Regions from separate parts of the Halobacillus salinarum genome, predicted to be linked through region 1. Evidence: predicted binding sites of a transcription regulator. Region 1 holds the regulator's gene; each other region holds the start of a gene.

What was found. Region 1 encodes Rex, which represses fermentation and respiration genes when NADH is low (regulators of the CRP and FNR family bind a similar motif). Its sites were predicted from a motif close to TTGTGAAATATTTCACAA; they were not measured.
Region 2: a site for Rex is predicted at 976-993, ahead of MUN89_RS03065 (cytochrome ubiquinol oxidase subunit I). Genes of this name have one in related genera too.
Region 3: a site for Rex is predicted at 1,110-1,127, ahead of qoxA (cytochrome aa3 quinol oxidase subunit II). Genes of this name have one in related genera too.
Region 4: a site for Rex is predicted at 1,105-1,122, ahead of MUN89_RS14885 (cytochrome ubiquinol oxidase subunit I). Genes of this name have one in related genera too.

The regions. Positions count from the first base shown of each region.
Region 1 covers NZ_CP095073.1:4,150,471-4,152,676, forward strand. Annotated here, with positions in the region: gene MUN89_RS21215 (MDR family MFS transporter) at 1-390, opposite strand, end outside; gene MUN89_RS21220 (redox-sensing transcriptional repressor Rex) at 486-1,142, opposite strand; gene moaC (cyclic pyranopterin monophosphate synthase MoaC) at 1,156-1,644, opposite strand; gene MUN89_RS21230 (ABC-F family ATP-binding cassette domain-containing protein) at 1,815-2,206, shown strand, end outside.
Region 2 covers NZ_CP095073.1:547,123-549,328, reverse strand. Annotated here, with positions in the region: gene MUN89_RS03065 (cytochrome ubiquinol oxidase subunit I) at 1-833, opposite strand, end outside; gene MUN89_RS03060 (hypothetical protein) at 1,280-1,423, opposite strand; gene MUN89_RS03055 (DmpA family aminopeptidase) at 1,494-2,206, shown strand, end outside.
Region 3 covers NZ_CP095073.1:1,722,544-1,724,749, reverse strand. Annotated here, with positions in the region: partial or broken gene qoxB (cytochrome aa3 quinol oxidase subunit I) at 1-84, opposite strand, end outside; gene qoxA (cytochrome aa3 quinol oxidase subunit II) at 102-992, opposite strand; gene murB (UDP-N-acetylmuramate dehydrogenase) at 1,424-2,206, shown strand, end outside.
Region 4 covers NZ_CP095073.1:2,897,618-2,899,823, reverse strand. Annotated here, with positions in the region: gene MUN89_RS14890 (ABC transporter ATP-binding protein) at 1-1,008, shown strand, start outside; gene MUN89_RS14885 (cytochrome ubiquinol oxidase subunit I) at 1,214-2,206, shown strand, end outside.

The DNA of each region.
Region 1 (2,206 bases):
CTCGTGCCGGGGAAAGGAATTAAAGATCAGCGCCATAGCGATCGGCATCATTAAGCCGCCCGCCATCCCTTGAATCGCCCGGGAGATGATCACCATGCTGAGTGTTTGTGAGAAAAACCCGGATAACGAACCGGCAATGAAAATCGCAAGTCCGGTAATGTACACCTTTTTCTTGCCGAATCGTTCGCCAAAATAGCCGGTCAGCGGCATCGTCATTCCCATGGATACCATAAAAATCGTTAAGATCCAGCCGACTGCCACCGCATTGGAATCAAAGATCTCGATAAACCGCGGCAGCGTCGGATTCAGCATACTGTTGTTTAAAATGACCGTAAATGTCCCAAACAGCACCGATACGACAACAAGCCATTTGTTCGGAAGTTTCTTCATAGCCGTTCCTCCACATCTATAGTCCCTTCTATTGTTTAGACATTTATTTCGGGTTTCAAACAAAAAAAGGACAACCGAATCGGTTCTCCTTTTGGTTATTCTTCTTCCTCTTCCTCGCCGGTGAGCGGGTAATGCTTTAAGAAATAGACGAGCGCCTGCAGCTCAATCGATAAATCAATATGGTGCACCCGCACGCTGTTCGGTACAGTAATTCTTGCCGGGGTGAAGTTTAAGATGCCTGAGACGCCAGCGTCCACGAGTCGGTCGGCTATTCCCTGGGCAGCTGAAGCGGGTACGGTGAGTATGGCCACTGTTAAATCGGTGATCTTGTTTTCCAGGTCGTCGATATGTTCAACGGGCACGCCGCCGACTTTCTGCCCGACCCTTTCTTTGTTCGTGTCAAAAGCGACTTCGATCTTCGTATTATTGTTTTTCGTAAAATTATAGTTTAAGAATGCCGTCCCCAGATTCCCGACCCCGATTAAGGCAACCTTGGTCGTCTCATCCTGGTCGAGCGTTTTTCTGAAAAAGGAAAGCAGGTATTCTACATTATAGCCATAGCCTTTTTTCCCGAGCGCTCCGAAATATGAAAAATCTCTGCGGATCGTTGCCGAGTCCACCTTTACGGCTTCACTTAGCTCCTTCGAAGAGACTCTCATTTTGCCCTGGCTATGTAAATTGTTTAAAAAACGGTAGTACAGCGGTAACCGTTTGGCTGTTGCCTGAGGTATCTTAGTTTGTTCCAGATCCATTTCGTCTCCTCCTCTATGTGTCCTGACGCTTGAAATCGCCGCTTTTGCCGCCGGTTTTTTCCTCCAGGTACGTTGGTCCGATGACCATTCCTTTGTCGACAGCTTTACACATATCATACACCGTCAGTGCTGCTGCGGACGCGGCCGTTAGCGCTTCCATTTCTACTCCCGTGCTGCCCTTCGTTTTAACTGAAGCCCGGATTAACAGCTCCGGCCCACCCTGTGCAGTATCCCAGTCGAACGTCACATCGACGCCTTTTAAAGGAAGCGGATGGCACATAGGAATCCAGTCCGGGGTATTTTTGGCGGCCATAATCCCAGCCACCTGGGCCACAGACAATACATCGCCCTTCGCGATATCGTTGGTGGTTATTTTTTTGTAAATGACTTCATTGACTTGCACACTGGAGCGGGCAACGGCTGTCCGCACGGTCTCTCCTTTTTCAGAGATATCGACCATTCTGGCCCGGCCTTGCTCGTTGAAATGGGTAAAATCAGCCATCTCCTTCACTCCTTCGTTCAAAAAAATTTCACAATCTCGGTAACTGAAAGACTACTCTTATTCTACCAAAAAATCAACAGGAAGTCGTTAAAGATTTCACAAAGTGGAGTCTCGAACCTTGCTACTTCCTTCCTACATAAGATACACTTATGGCATTGAGGTGAAACGACATGATTCTCATGCAATTAAATCAAGTAACGAAGCGCTTTGGCGCCGAGTTAATTTTATCGGATATTAAGCTTGAAGTACAAAAGAATGACCGGATCGCCATCGTCGGCCGGAACGGTGCCGGCAAATCGACGCTGCTCAAAATGATGGCCGGGGAAATCAGCCATGATTCCGGTAACATATTCAAACCCAAAGAGACGACGATCGGTTATTTAGCTCAAAACACCGGGCTCCAGTCCGACAAGTCGATCTTTGAGGAAATGGAGCAGGTCTTTGCCGGCTTGAAAAAGCTTGAAGCGGAACTTCGGGATATGGAAGCAAAGATGGCGGATCCCGTGTTGTTAAATGATCAGCAGAAGTACGAACAGCTGCTCAGTGATTATGATAAAAGGCA
Region 2 (2,206 bases), 640 kb from region 1:
TTTTCTTCCTCTGTATTGATACCTGCAAAAATCGTCCAGCTCGCAGGATCTCCGCTGTCTTCCCAGAGCGCTTCACTCGCTGCCATTTTCATCGGCTGGGATTCCATTAAATGCTTCGCCTGAGAATGCCCGCTGAAGGCGACTCCCATTCCGGCAATTAAAGCGATGACCATCGCCATGGAAAAGGACTTCTTAAAAAACTGAACTTCCTGTTTTTTCAAAAGCTTGACGGCACTGACCCCGCCGATAAAAAAGGCTCCTGTCGCAAGCGCACCAAAGATGACGTGAGGAAACTCGACTAGAAACTGTGGATTTGTTAACAGCGCGAAAAAGTCGTTCATCTCGGCTCTGCCGTTGTTCATCGCAAAGCCGACCGGCTCCTGCATGAATGAGTTGGCAGCCAAAATCCACATCGCAGACAGCACCGTCCCTAGAGAAACGAGCCAGATGCAGGCTAAATGAACTTTTTTTGATAACCGGTCCCAGCCGAAAATCCATAACCCGATAAACGTGGATTCCATAAAAAAGGCAAGGAGCGCTTCAATCGCAAGCGGAGCCCCAAACACGTCGCCTACAAACCTGGAATACTCCGACCAGTTCATGCCAAACTGAAACTCCTGAATGATTCCGGTCACGACGCCAACGGCAAAATTAATAAGAAATAAATGCCCCCAGAACTTAGCCATCTTCTTGTAAATTTCCTGACCTTTCACAACGTAGAATGTTTCCATTAAAGCGACCATGAACACTAAGCCGATGGATAACGGCACAAATAAAAAGTGAAAAATTGTAGTTGCGCCAAATTGCAGCCTTGCCAGCATGAGTTCATTCATAAGCTTCCCTCCGCACTTGAATTAATAGTTAAATAGTAACCTTTGCTCGATACTTCACATGATTATTGTATCCGAAAAAACTGTTCTCTGTGCTGGATGGATTTGGCTAAATTGTTACAGCTATGTAGCGAATTTGTGACAGTTGTGATTTTTTTCACAAAAAGTGGTTTTTCCCATTTTCCCGACAAAAAAAGCCGCATTGAACGATAAAATCGTCCAATGCGGCTTTCAAAAAGTCAGCACTTCTTCCTCGTGACAGGAGTCCTGCCTGAACTTATGAATAGTCACGGTCATGGTAGTGATCGGCTCGGCCGCGTGATGAAGGAATACCAAGCAGCACCCGGACCACTCCGATTAATACAAACAAAATCACAATTCCAAGCGCCATTCCCATATGATCGCCTCCTAGTAGGACCTTTTCCTTAAAGCAGCATCGTCAAACCCATTCAAAATAACAAGAGAGCGCTGAAATAAATAAAACTCATAGCGAGAAAAGCCGTAAAAAAGGTAATGATCGGCTTCGGCAGCCGGCCGCGGACAGAGATGAGCAGCAATCCAATCAAAATATGAAACCCTAAGAAAATCAGCACGCTTCACCCTCCCCGTTAGGCTCTTCCTTAATGATACAATGAACCTTAAGAGAGCGGAAGGAGTGCGTCTATGCAGAAACGAATCAGAGACTACGGATTAACTATCGGGAATCTTACCCCCGGCAAAAAGAACGCGATCACGGACGTAGAAGGAGTCACGGTCGGTCATGTGACCCTTAGTGACGGGCCTGTGCAGACAGGTGTTACGGCGATCATCCCTCACCAAGACAGCCTGTTTCAGGAAAAATTAACAGCTTCGAGCGTTGTGTTAAACGGCTTCGGTAAGACGATGGGAACCATTCAATTAAATGAACTCGGCGTATTGGAAACCCCGATCATCCTGACGAATACGCTGAATGTCGGGACGGCAGCAGATGCGCTCATTCAATCTATGCTGAGCAACAATCCGGAAATCGGCCGGACGACTGGAACGGTCAACCCGGTTATCGGGGAATGCAACGATATGTATTTGAATGATATCCGGGCCCAAGCCGTCACAAAAAAGCACGTATGGAATGCGCTGAACACCGCCTCCGATTCTTTTGACGAAGGCAGTGCCGGCGCAGGAAGAGGCATGGTTTGCTATTCGTTAAAAGGCGGCATCGGCACCGCTTCTAGGCAGATGCCCCTTCCCCACGGGACTTATACGCTCGGAGTGCTGGTACTTGCCAATTTTGGCAGGTTAAGCGATTTAACCATTCAAGGATGTCCTGTAGGAACGGAACTTGCAGAGAAACTGGAGAAAGTTGAACAGCAAAAGGATAAAGGCTCGATCATGATCAT
Region 3 (2,206 bases), 1.8 Mb from region 1:
AATACCGACCATTGTTAAAATAATGGAGACATCGGCACCGTAAATTAATGGATCACCTGTTACAAAAAAATCTTCCAGTTTCATGTTGTGTCCCTCCACTCCTAGTGAGATTTTTCCTGTAATTCAGGGTTTTCGCTGATTAACTTCTTTCGTACTTTGACCGCATAATCTGGTTGTTTTGCATGATCGACAAACTGTAAATGAGTGGAGGAGAAAGCCATTGTCTTCACGTCCCCTTTTAACAGCAAGTGGTTATACTTGTCTTGAGAAAGCTTAGGCGAATTTTGCTTCGTATCCTTCACCCATGCTTTGAAATCCTCTGCTGTATCAGCGTGGACTTTGAAAGTCATGTCATTAAAGCCTTCACCAGTAAAGTTTGCATTACGGCCATTGTAAACGCCAGGATGATCTGCCTGTAAATACAGTTCATTTTTCATCCCTGCCATGTTGTACTCTTGTCCTCCTAATTGGGGGATCCAGAGAGCAGCCATAGAATCTGCAGAAGTTAACACGAATTTCACTGCACGATCCTCAGGAATATGAAGGTAATTCACGGTTTCTATCCCTTGTTCTGGATAAGAAAAGAACCATTTCCAATCAGCAGAAGTAGCTCGAATAACTAGTGGATCTTTATCTGTAGAGCTTTCTGGAACTTTCTCCAAACTGTAAATCGTAGTTACAGTCGGCCAAGCTAACAGGATAACTATGACGATCGGGATAGCCGTCCATAGTATTTCCAGCCACGTATTGCCTTCAATTTCTTCAGGATCACGCCCATCATCTTTTTTACGTTCCCGGTATTTGACTAACATGATTGTGAATAGTACAAATACGGCTGCTACAATAATAAGCATGAGGATAATTGACCAATAAATCAAATCCTTCTGAGCATCTGCTACCGGCCCCTTAGGATTAAGAACAGGCAGAGCACTGCAGCCAGACATTAAAAAGAGAAACGAACTTGAGATTAAGAACGTTTTAAGTAATTTCACATCAGGTCACCTTCCTTTTATTAACTGAATCCTCACCCACTACATCAGATTTATATTTTAAATAAGAGTTCAGGTCGGACAAATCATTACCTATATTAACAGAAAAATTGACATTATTTGCGTATTATTTCACATGTGTCATTAAATTGTCATGGTTTTAGAAAATTCAGTCCGGACGAAAGTGGGCAGATTTTCCATTTCCACGTCAGTAGGGGTCTGAAACGGGAAATTATGGCTGATCTCAAATTTTTCTCTTACCCATTTCAGCTATCCCTTCTCTCCTATCCTTTTCCTATGTATAATGGACAACAGCCGGGTCTCTTGTCCATATGCTATTCTAAAGGAAACGTACTTTTTTTAAAAACATATGGTATTACCAGAGACATAATCAAAGCTGAAAATAAATGAATTTGAAAATAGGAATGGTGTGAATGGATAAGCAAAAAATTATTTATCATAAACTATTGAATCTTGTGAAGCCTGAAAATGTAAAAGTGAATGAAACGTTGAAAAACCATCTTTATACAAAGCTTGGCGGCGTTGCGGACTTTTTTATTACTCCGACAACCTTCCAGGAGGTCCAAAATGTTGTGCGGTTCTCCAATGAAGCCGAAGTCCCTTTTACATTACTCGGAAATGGATCAAATTTAATTATTAAAGACGGCGGTATACGAGGTATTGTCATAAATTTAAAGCATTTGAATGATATTTCGTCGGAAGGTACTACGCTTGTTGCTCAAAGTGGTGCAAGGATAATTGATGCTTCCCGTCATGCCTTGAAGGAAAGTCTGTCGGGATTGGAATTTGCCTGTGGAATTCCAGGCACTGTCGGAGGAGCTCTTTATATGAACGCAGGTGCCTATGGCGGAGAGATAAAAGATGTCCTCGATTATGCTTATGTCGTAGACAAAGATGGAAACCTGGTGAAACGTCTGGCTTCTGAGCTTGGCTTGGATTACCGTACAAGTAACATTCCTGATAATGGCGACATTGTTCTTGAAGCTACTTTCCATCTTAAGCCTGGCAATTACGAAGAGATCAAGGCAGTGATGGATGACCTGACATACAAGCGGGAATCCAAGCAGCCGCTTGAATACCCTTCTTGTGGCAGTGTCTTTAAACGCCCCCCTGGTTATTTTGCCGGGAAACTCATTCAGGACAGCAACCTGCAAGGGACGAATATCGGCGGAGCAGAGGTGTCCACGAAACATGCT
Region 4 (2,206 bases), 1.3 Mb from region 1:
CGTCCATTTGTTGAGATGAGTAATGCTGTAGGGACGGTTATTCTTGTAGCATACGGTGCGTACCTGATCTTACAGCAGGATATTCAAGTCGGTACATTTGTTTCCTTTGCTTTTTTCTTAGGAATGTTTTGGGAGCCGATTTCGAGGCTCGGACAAATGTACAATCAGCTGCTGATGGCGATGGCAGCCTCAGAGCGGATTTTCGAATTTTTGGATGAACAGCCGAATGTAGAAGAAAAAATGAATGCTGTCGACATGAAGAATATGAAAGGTCATATTGAGTTTGACCGCGTACAGTTTGCCTATGATGAAAAGCGTATAGCGCTTCACGAAATTTCTTTGGAAATGAAGCAAGGTGAGACTGTAGCATTGGTTGGTCATACGGGATCCGGCAAGTCTACGATTGCGAACTTGATCAGCCGTTTTTACGATCCAACTAAAGGAACTGTGAAGATAGATGGCATTGACTTAAAGGATGCAGCTATTGACAGTATTAGACAGAACATAAGTGTCGTGTTACAGGATACGTTTATATTCTCAGGGACAATATTAGAAAATATTAGATTCGGACGTCCAGATGCTGCCGATGAAGAAGTCATAGAAGCAGCGAAAGTAGTCGGAGCGGATGATTTTATTAAACGATTAAAAAATGGATACGATACCGAAGTGGAAGAAAGAGGAAGCATCTTATCAGCGGGAGAACGGCAGCTGCTTTCGTTTGCCCGGGCCCTGCTGGCTGATCCGAAAATCCTTATCTTAGATGAGGCTACCGCAAGTATCGATACGGAAACAGAAATGAAAATCCAGGAGGCCTTAAAACGGCTGCTCAATGGACGGACGGCGATAATTATTGCCCATCGCCTTTCAACAATTAGAGAGGCAGATACGATCTTTGTTCTCGAACATGGTAAAATATTAGAAAGTGGCTCTCATAAGGAGCTCATGCAAATGAAAGGTGAATATTTTGACCTGGTGAAATCACAATTTCAAATGCTGGATGCCATTTAGTCCAAAACTCTGCAGTGAGATCTGCAGAGTTTTTTTGTGTTAAAGGGGGAGAAGACAGGGTAAGGAAGAGTAGGTAAATTTGTCAAAAACATGACTTTGTGAACCATGTCACAAAATCGTCATGTCTCATTCCACTTAAAAGCAATGGAGTGTACTATACTGATGACAATACGGATTTTAGATGAAACAGCAAGGAGGTTTTACAATGTTGGGTCTTGATAGCGTTATACTCAGCCGAATGCTCACTTCCCTTACATTAGGCTTTCATATCATATTTGCAACCATCGGAGTTGGAGTTCCAGTCATGGTCTCTATTGCCGAATTTATCGGGATCAAGAAAAAGGATCCTCACTATACGCTGCTCGCCAGAAGATGGACGAGAGGGTTTACGATTACCGTAGCTGTGGGAGTTGTAACAGGTACAGCGATTGGCCTGCAGCTTTCCTTGTTATGGCCAAGCTTTATGCAAATTGCCGGAAATGTTATCAGTCTGCCATTATTTATGGAAACTTTTGCTTTCTTCTTTGAAGCAATTTTCTTAGGGGCTTATCTTTATACTTGGGATCGTTTTAAAAATCCACTATTTCACTGGCTGTTATCTATTCCAGTCATTATTGGATCGACGATGTCTGCCTTCTTTATTACTACGGTCAATGCGTTTATGAATACGCCCCAGGGCTTTCAGCTTGAGGGACGTACCATTACAGCTATTAAGCCGTTAGAAGCGATGTTTAATCCAGCTACACCTACGAAAGTATTTCACGTCATTTCGTCTTCTTATTTAACTTCAGCGGCTGTTTTGGCTACGATTACCGCAATAATTATACTGGCAAAAAAAGGGTCCGTCTATCACAAAAAAGCGTTAAAACTCACCGTCATCTCAACTTTTATTTTTGCAGTTGTCACCGCATTTGCCGGAGACTTATCGGCTAAATTTTTGGCGGATCACCAGCCTGAAAAACTCGCAGCGGGAGAATGGCATTTTGAAACAGAGAAGGGTGCCGATTTGATTGTCTTTGGAACATTAAATGAAAACAACGAAGTAGAACATGCGCTTCGAATTCCTAATGCGCTTAGTTTCCTAGCCCACGAGGACTTCAATGCTGAAGTTACAGGCCTTGATGAGACTCCGAAAGATGAACAGCCTCCGCTTTGGATTCATTATATGTTCGATTTAATGGTGTCTATCGGGTTTTAT